Regions from separate parts of the Mesorhizobium sp. P2_E7 genome, predicted to be linked through region 1. Evidence: riboswitches for the same ligand, from Rfam matches in the RefSeq annotation. Region 1 holds a riboswitch; the other holds the start of a gene.

Region 1 (4,413 bases):
CTTCGGACCGGCTTTCGATCATCGTCGCGCCGACCATGAAACACTGGTCGCCGCGTGGAACCAGATAGAGCGGAAAGCGAGGATGAAGCAGCCGGACCGGCCGCGACAGCGAGACATCCGGCGCACGCAGGATCAGCATCTCGCCGCGAACGCCGCGCAACCTGTCGTTGACCGCCGCCATTCCCTTGCAATCAATCTGGCGATCGAAACCGGAAAGCTGATCGCCGTCGGTGCCGAAGCGGAATTCGGAGCCCATGGCTATGAGCTTTTCATACAGCGCCGCCATGGCTTGGCGTGGGTCGAGATGGGCCTCGCCGGGGAAGAAAAGTCCACGGCGAAAGCGGCCGGCGAGATCCGGCTCCAGAAGCGCTATTTCGTCTTCATCGACACGCCGGTACCCTGACGTACGGCTGGCAAACCGGTCGAGTTCGCCAGCATCGCGCGGCGACGCGACGACCAGTGTCCCGGCCCGTGTCACCTGGCCAGGCGTTGCCGCCTCCCACCAGTCGGCCGCGCCGCGTCCAAGCTCCAAAACCGGCTGCTCGGCGCTTTCACGCTCGCACCATGGCGCCAGCATGCCGCCGGCAAACCATGACGCATTGCCGCCAAGGCTTTGCCTTGCCTCTGCAACGACCACGCTCGCGCCGCGCCTGGCGAACTCAAAGGCGGCGGTGAGGCCGGCGACGCCGGCCCCTTTGACCAGCACCCTCGTCACGTCGCCGGTCCCTCTGCCGGCGTTGCCGGTGAGCCGGTCCCGTCCACAGGCATATAGAGGTCGCCTCCGGCGCGATATTTCGCCGCCATGGCGGCCATGCCTTCCTTCTGCGCCTCGGCCCGGATGTCATGGGAAATGCGCATGGAGCAGAATTTCGGCCCGCACATGGAGCAGAAATGCGCCAGCTTGTGCGCCTCCTTGGGCAAGGTCTCGTCGTGGAAGGATCGCGCGGTTTCGGGGTCGAGAGACAGGTTGAACTGGTCCTCCCAGCGGAACTCGAACCGGGCCCGGGAAAGGGCATCGTCCCTGAGCTTTGCCGCCGGATGGCCCTTGGCCAGATCGGCGGCATGGGCCGCGATCTTGTAGGTGATCACCCCCGTCTTGACGTCGTTGCGGTCCGGCAGGCCGAGATGTTCCTTCGGCGTCACGTAGCAGAGCATGGCGGTGCCGAACCAACCGATCATCGCCGCGCCGATGCCGGAGGTGATGTGGTCGTAGCCCGGCGCGATGTCGGTCGTCAGCGGCCCCAGCGTGTAGAACGGCGCCTCGCCGCAGACGGCGAGCTGCTTGTCCATGTTCTGCTTGATCTTGTGCATCGGCACGTGGCCGGGGCCTTCGATCATCACCTGGCAGTCCTTGGCCCAGGCGATCTGCGTCAGTTCGCCGAGCGTTTCCAGTTCGGCGAATTGCGCGGCATCGTTGGCGTCGGCGATCGAGCCAGGACGAAGGCCGTCGCCGAGCGAGAAGGACACATCGTAGGCGCGGCAGATGTCGCAGATCTCCGCAAAGTGTTCATAGAGGAAGCTTTCCCGGTGATGGTGCAGACACCATTTGGCCATGATCGAGCCGCCGCGCGAGACGATGCCGGTGACCCGGTTCACGGTGAGCGGGATGTAGTGCAACCGCACGCCGGCGTGGATGGTAAAATAGTCGACGCCCTGCTCGGCCTGCTCGATCAGCGTGTCGCGATAAACCTCCCAGGTCAGGTCTTCAGCGATGCCGCCGACCTTTTCGAGCGCCTGATAGAGCGGCACCGTGCCGATCGGCACCGGCGCATTGCGAACGATCCATTCGCGGATGTTGTGAATGTTGCGCCCTGTCGAAAGGTCCATCACCGTGTCGGCGCCCCAGCGGATCGCCCACACCATCTTTTCCACCTCTTCGGCCATCGAGGAGGTGACCGCCGAGTTGCCGATGTTGGCGTTGATCTTCACCAGGAAATTGCGGCCGATGATCATCGGCTCGCTTTCGGGATGATTGATATTGGCGGGAATGATGGCCCGTCCGCGCGCCACCTCGTCGCGCACGAACTCCGGGGTGACGAAGTCGGGGATGTCAGCGCCAAAACTTTCGCCGTCGCGCTGCAACTGGCCGCGCAGCATCTCGCGGCCGAGATTCTCGCGGATGGCAACGAACTCCATTTCAGGCGTGATGATGCCGGCGCGCGCATAGGCAAGCTGGGTCACCGCCTTGCCTGCCGTGGCTTTGAGCGGCCGGTTGCGAACCGGAAATTCCGGCGTCAGACGCTCGCCGGCGGCAAATCCGTTGTCTTCCGGCCGCACATGGCGGCCGTCATAGGCCTCGACATCGCCACGCGCCGTAATCCACTCGTGGCGATGCCGGGCAAGGCCATTTTCGATGCTCGTTTCGACAGCCTGATCCGTATAGGGCCCGGATGGATCGTAGACGGTGACGGGCGGCTCGCCGGCCGTCGGATGAACAGAGATTTCGCGCATCGGCACCGCGATGTGCGGATGGACGATACCGGGCTTGTGGATCTTGCGGGAGGCAGGCAGCGGTCCCGTCGAAACGGCGGGGGTAAAGGCATTCATTGTGAGGCTCCTTTGCTCGTGCATTGGAGACCCAGTTCTGTGCCGGAAGGATGAAAAGACGCCTTGGCCGCCCTGTTCGAAACAGGACCTCGGGCATGGAATCCCGCAAAGCGCTTGCACCGTCCCTACGCCAGTATGAACTGGATCAGGTTCAACGGGTCACTGCGCTGCGAAAGCCAGCAGTATCTCAGCCCCTTGTCGGGACCCCCCTGGTGAATGCCTCAAGTTGAACGGGCAAACGTGGTTTTGTCAAGCGGCTCGGTCGCTCAGGCGAAGGCCCAGATGTCCTCGGCCTGGAAACCGACCTGGTAGCCTGCAGTCTTCAGCTTGACCACGACCTGGCCGATTTCGGCGGCCGGCAGTGCGCCGACCTCGACCTTGATCATGCCGGGACGGTAGCGCTTGAGGTCGAGCTGCTCAAAGACGATCCAGTCGGCGCCCTCGCAATCGACCAGGAAGGCGTCGATATGCGTGACGCCGTTGCGGTCGAGCAGCGTCTGCAACGTTTCCGACGGCACCTCGATATCCCTGAGGTGCGGCGCGAACTTGTTGAAATTGGCGTCGGCCTCGCCCCAGGCGTTCTTGCCCGACATCAGATTGGTGTCGGTGACCGACGAGCAGCCGATGAACTCGATTGGCAATGTACCGGCCTCGAGCGCTGCTGCATCGAAAGTGTGGACGGTGATCGTGCCCTTGGTTTTGGTCACCGCAACCGGCTCGATGATGAATCGGGTCGTGTCGGGATAGTTGGCGCGCAGCCGCTTCTGATTGTACGGGATCGGCTCGACCAGCACGGCCCGCGCCCGCGGGATGCGATGCAGCCACGGCGTGACGTCGTCGAACAGCGCGCCGTCGCAGGCGCCGACATTGACCATCTGGAACGGTTGCCCGCCACCGCTGAAGCGCGCCTTCAGCGCCGCCTTGGCCAGGAATTTCGTGCCATGCAGCGCCGGCCCGCGATCGAGCAGGCCGGCAGGCAGACCGAGTGAAAGGGCAATGCGCGCCAGACCGGATACAGAACTCATGGCTTATCTCCGGGAAGGGCGTGCAAGGCGATGGGCCGCCTTCCATTCAGGTTTGCCGACGCCCACAGCGCCATGACCGGACCCACCAGCAGCAGGAAGGGCGGCAGAAGGTTGGGGAAATAGATGCGGGTGTCGTGGATCGGAAAGACGGTGAATTTTGCCAGCACGCCGAGCACAAGTGCTGCCAGCAGGATGCCCGCGCGGCGATCGAGCCGGAAGCCCGCGCGGCTGAGCGCAAACCACCCGGCCAGCGCCAGCACCGAGACGCCGACCCAGCTGTTGAGCTCAATGGCGCGAAGGAAGGACGCGGCAAACGCCTTGAGATAGGCGGCGACCGAAAACGGCGGCTCGAAGCCATCCATATTGTAGTGCTGCTCGATGCTGGAGAACCACAGATGCGGCCACCAGCCGGGATGCTGCGCCCAGTGCGAGATGGCGAAATAGGCGACAAGGGACGCGGCAAAGCCGGCCAGCGCGCCCCATGCCCGCTGCCGGAAAACCACCAGCAGCACGGCGAAAATGGCAAGGAAAACAATATTGTCCGGCCGCGCCATGAAGGCGAGGAAGAGCAGGACCGCGGTCGCAACTTCACGACCACGCACGTAGGCAAGCAGACCGCCGAGGAACAGCGCCGAGCACAACAGATCCGGCGTCGAGGCGCGTGCCGCGTCACCGAAATCAGCCATGATTAGCACCGCGCCGACCACCGGTGCCAGCGCCAGCCCGCCTTCAGTTCGCAGCCAGAGCAGCGTGATCGCGCCGAACAGCAGCACCGAGACGACCTGCAGCAGCCGCATCGCCTCAACCGGCGACATCACCGCGCTCATCGTCGACAGGACCT
Region 2 (4,413 bases), on a different contig from region 1:
GCGCGCCAGCAAGAGATAAGGCAATGTCTGCACCGAATCGCTGCCGAACAGCGCGATGACGCCGAGATCGCCGAGCGACAGCGCCATGGCGAAGGCAAAGCCGGTGGCCAGTGGCCGCCGCAGCGACGGCCAGTCTATCAGCCGCAGCCGGCTCCAGCCCGAAATGCCGAGCTGTGCGCACAGCTTTTCGTGGCGTTCGCTCGCCGCGTCATAGGCGGGGCGCATGGCGCGGATGGCAAAGGGCATCGCCATCACCGCGTTGACGGTGACGACCATGATGGGCGCGATGGCAAAGACATCGCTGACGGTGCGCAGCAAGAGAAACCAGCCGGCACCGATGACGATGGGCGGCACGACGAGGACAAAACCGGCGCCGGTGTCCATGGCGTGCTCGAGAAGCGGGCGAGCGCCGCCATGGCGGCGCAGGGACAGCGCCCGGCGCGCCATGATCAGCGACAGCGACAGCGCCACCGAAAGCAGCGCCGCGAGCAGGCCCAGGACGGCACTGGTCAGCGTCGCCTGGCGCACCGCGCTCTCGCCTGCCAGCCGCCCGAGATCGGCGCCAAGGCCCGAAGTGACGGTCGCCGCCATCGGCCCGGCGACGAACAGCAAGGCGAGCACGATCAATATTGCGTTGAGCGCCGTTTCGACCGGGCCGGCCGAGAGATAGCGGCGCGGCGCCACCGGCAGGTTGGCATCGCCGGTCATATTGGCGCCAAGCCGCGTCAGTGCCAGTACGACGGCGAAGGTCAGCGCAATCTGCAGCAATGTCAGTGTGACAGCCCGCGCCGGATCGAAATCGAAGCGCAGCGCTTGGTAGATGGCGACCTCCAGCGTCGTCGCCGCCGGCCCCCCGCCCAGGATGAGGACGATCGTGAATGAGGTGATGCAAAGCATGAAGACAAGGCCGGCGACTCCCGGCAGAGCCGACCGTAGCACCGGCCATTCGATCAGCCGGAAGGCTGGCCTGGCCCCCATGCCGAGCTGGCTCGCCAGCCGCCATTGATCGGCCGGCACTGTCCCGAGCGCCTCAAGGAACAGCCGCGTCGCCAGCGGCAGGTTGAAGAAGACATGCGCGACGAGGATGCCCGACAGGCCATAGATATCGGGCCAGCTTTGGCCACCGATCGCGGCGAAGTAGCCGGCCCGGCCATAGAGCGCCAGTATGCCCAGCGCCGCGACGATGGTCGGCAAGGCAAGGGGCACGGTGAACAGTTGCAGGATGAAGCCACGGCCAAAGAAGCGCGGATGCCGTGACAAAGCGCGCGCGACGAACAGCGCCGGTACGATGGAAAGCAGCGTCGAGAGGACCGCCTGCCAGAGCGTGAAGCGGACGACGCGCAGGAGGTAGAGATCGAAGGCGGACACAGCGCCGGCGAGGTCATGCGCGCCTTCGCGGATGAGCCCGGCAAAGGCGCCGCCGATCAGCAGCGCGATAGCCGCGAGCGCGACAATGCCGGCGGTGACGCGGGGGTCAGAAGAGTAGTGCGAGCGCATTTTGCACTATCCGACGCTGCGATAGGCTGACGAGCGATTTTCGTGAAGGTCGAGTTCCCGCCCACCCCCCTCTGGCCTGCCGGCCATCTCCCCCGCAAGGGGGGAGATTAGCAGCCTCGCTCCTCGCCCTACCCTTGCAGCGTTGGAGATTGGCGAAAGCGGTCGAGCGCTTGATCTCCCCCCTTGCGGGGGAGATGTCCGGCAGGACAGAGGGGGGTGTTCAAGCGCCATCCTAAGTCCTACTTGCTCATCACCGCCAGCCACTCATCCACCCAGGCTTTGCGATTGGCCGCAACCTCTTCCGGGGAAAACAGCAGCGTCTTCGCCGGCTTCACCAGCTTATCAAACGCCGGGTTGAGCGGCTTGTCGGTCTTGCCTGCCGGGAACATCCAGTTGGTCTCGGGAATGACGTCCTGGAATTTCGGCCCGGTCATGAAGGCCAGGAACTTTGCCGCCAGCGGGTTTTTCGCGCCCGTGGTGGTGATGCCGGCGACCTCGATCTGCAGATACTCGCCTTCCTCGAAGGACGCCGCCTGATAGCGCTCGGTGTTCTCGGCCACCATGTGGTAGGCCGGCGACGTCGTGTAGGACAGCACCATCGGCGCCTCGCCCTTGGTGAACAGGCCATAGGCCTCGCTCCAGCCCGGCGTCACCGTCAGTACCTTAGGCTTGAGCTTCGCCCATGCCTCTGGCGACTTGTCGCCATAGACCGACTTGACCCACAGCAGCAGGCCAAGACCCGGTGTCGACGTGCGCGGATCCTGGATGACGATCTTGTCGGCAGCAGCGCCTTCGACCAATTCCTTCAGGCTCTTCGGCGGGGTCTTCAGCTTCTCAGTGTCGTAGACGACGGCGAAATAGCCATAGTCGAAGGGGACGAAAACATCGTCGCTCCAGCCGCCCGGCACGCTGTTTTCAGCCACCGCGCCATGCGGGACAAACAGGCCGGAGGCCTTGGCCTCGGCGGTGAGGTTGGTGTCGAGACCAAGCACAATATCGGCCTTGGTCGAGGCCCCTTCGAGCTTGACGCGGTTGAGCAGCGCGACGCCGTCGGCGACCGAGACGAAGTCGACGCTGCAGCCGCATTCGGCCTCGAAGCCTTTCTTCACAGCAGGACCTGGCCCCCAGTCGGCGGTGAAGCTCTCGTAGGTGTAGATGGTGAGTTTGTCCTGCGCGGACGCAGGGCTTGCCAAAAGCGAAACAGCAACACCCAGGGCTGGGACAAGACGGGACAAAATCATGCGCATCGGCGCCTCCTTCATTCGTGTTGAAAGGAATTGAGGCGTCGGTCTATCCGAAGCGTCTAATCCCTCCGCCGGTACAAACCGGATCAGGTTCAGCGGGTTGGCGAGACTGCCTCTCAGCCGGTCCGCGAAGATCGCGTCCGGCACCCCGTTAGAGCGCCTCGACACATAGGCCTGGCCAAGGAGCCACGCAAGCGGAACTTTGCCGGCGGTGGTGGCTCTCGGCCTTCCGTTTCGCCGGCGGGGCTGGTAAGGGCCACCGGATATGAGCACATTCACCATCCTGCTAGGCGGCGATCTCGTCCGCACGCCGCGGCTCGACCGCCAGGTCGAGGGTTCGCGTATCATCGCCGCCGACGCCGGCATCGGTCATGCCCGGATGCTCGGCCTGATGCCGGAGCTATGGGTGGGCGATTTCGATTCTGTGCCGGCGGACCTGCCCGCCGATCTCGCCGCCGTGCCGCGCCAGATATTTCCGCCGGAAAAGGACAAGACCGACGGCGAACTGGCCATCGCCGCCGCACTGGAACGCGGCGCCACCAGCCTGGTTCTGGCCGGGGCTTTCGGCGGCAAACGCGCCGACCACGCCTTCTTGCATCTGGCGCTCAGCCTGCGTCTGGCCGAGGCCGGCACAAAAGTGCTGTTGACCAGTGGCGCGCAGGAAGGCATCCCCCTCCTGCCCGGCAAGGCCGGCTTCGACTATGCCGACGGCACGCTGTTTTCGGTGCTCGGCTTCTCCGATCTCTCGGGCCTGACCGTTTCCGGCGCCAAATGGCCGCTCGACCATGTCGAGGTCACCTTCGGCTCGTCGCTGACCATCTCCAACCAAGTGAAAGGCCGGCTCGAAATCGCGCTCGGCCACGGCCGCGCGCTGCTGCTCGCTCACCCCTTCCCCTTGCCTGAAAGCTGATATGGCCCCGCCCCTTCTCAATCTCGACGGGATAAGACTGACCTTCGGCGGCGCACCGTTGCTCGACGGCGCTGAACTCACGGCATCAGCCGGCGACAAGATTGCACTCGTTGGTCGCAACGGTTCCGGCAAGTCGACGCTGCTGAAGATTGCCGCCGGGCTGATCGAGCCGCAGGACGGCGAGGTCTTCCGCCAGCCTTCGGCGACGGTGCGTTATCTCCCGCAGATGCCCGACATGGAGGGCTTTGCCAATGTGCGCGCCTATGTCGAGGCGGGGCTCGGGCCGGCCGACGATCCCTACCGCGCCACCTATCTGATGGAGCATCTCGGCCTTGCCGGCACGGAAAGCCCCAACGACCTCTCCGGCGGCGAGGCGCGGCGCGCAGCACTTGCCCGCGTCATGGCGCCGGAGCCTGATATTCTGCTGCTTGATGAGCCGACCAACCATCTCGATCTGTCCGTCATCGAATGGCTGGAAGAGGAGCTTGTCCGCACCTCGTCGGCGCTGATCGTCATCTCGCATGACCGCCGCTTCCTCGAACGCGTCTCGCGCGCCACCGTCTGGCTCGACCGCGGCCAGACCCGCCGCCTCGACAAGGGCTTTGGCCATTTCGAGGAATGGCGCGACCTGGTGCTGGAAGAGGAAGAACGCGAGCAGCACAAGCTCGGCCGCCAGATCGTGCGCGAGGAGCACTGGCTGCGCTACGGCGTGACGGCGCGGCGCAAGCGCAACATGCGCCGGCTCGGCGAATTGCAGACCAT

The links. Region 1 has a riboswitch for thiamine pyrophosphate ahead of thiC (phosphomethylpyrimidine synthase ThiC). Riboswitches for the same ligand answer to the same signal wherever they lie in the genome.
Region 2: it holds a riboswitch for thiamine pyrophosphate, as region 1 does, so the genes downstream of both, thiB (thiamine ABC transporter substrate binding subunit) here and thiC (phosphomethylpyrimidine synthase ThiC) in region 1, are expected to answer to the same signal.

What each region holds. Positions count from the first base shown of each region.
Region 1 is NZ_JBFUER010000001.1:1,834,696-1,839,108, forward strand. Features, by position in the region: gene thiO (glycine oxidase ThiO) at 1-715, opposite strand, end outside; gene thiC (phosphomethylpyrimidine synthase ThiC) at 712-2,547, opposite strand; TPP riboswitch at 2,652-2,768, opposite strand; gene AC1DYC_RS09340 (FkbM family methyltransferase) at 2,814-3,572, opposite strand; gene AC1DYC_RS09345 (hypothetical protein) at 3,569-4,413, opposite strand, start outside.
Region 2 is NZ_JBFUER010000003.1:376,184-380,596, forward strand. Features, by position in the region: gene thiP (thiamine/thiamine pyrophosphate ABC transporter permease) at 1-1,497, opposite strand, end outside; gene thiB (thiamine ABC transporter substrate binding subunit) at 1,737-2,744, opposite strand; TPP riboswitch at 2,788-2,902, opposite strand; gene AC1DYC_RS20960 (thiamine diphosphokinase) at 3,007-3,651, shown strand; gene AC1DYC_RS20965 (ABC-F family ATP-binding cassette domain-containing protein) at 3,653-4,413, shown strand, end outside.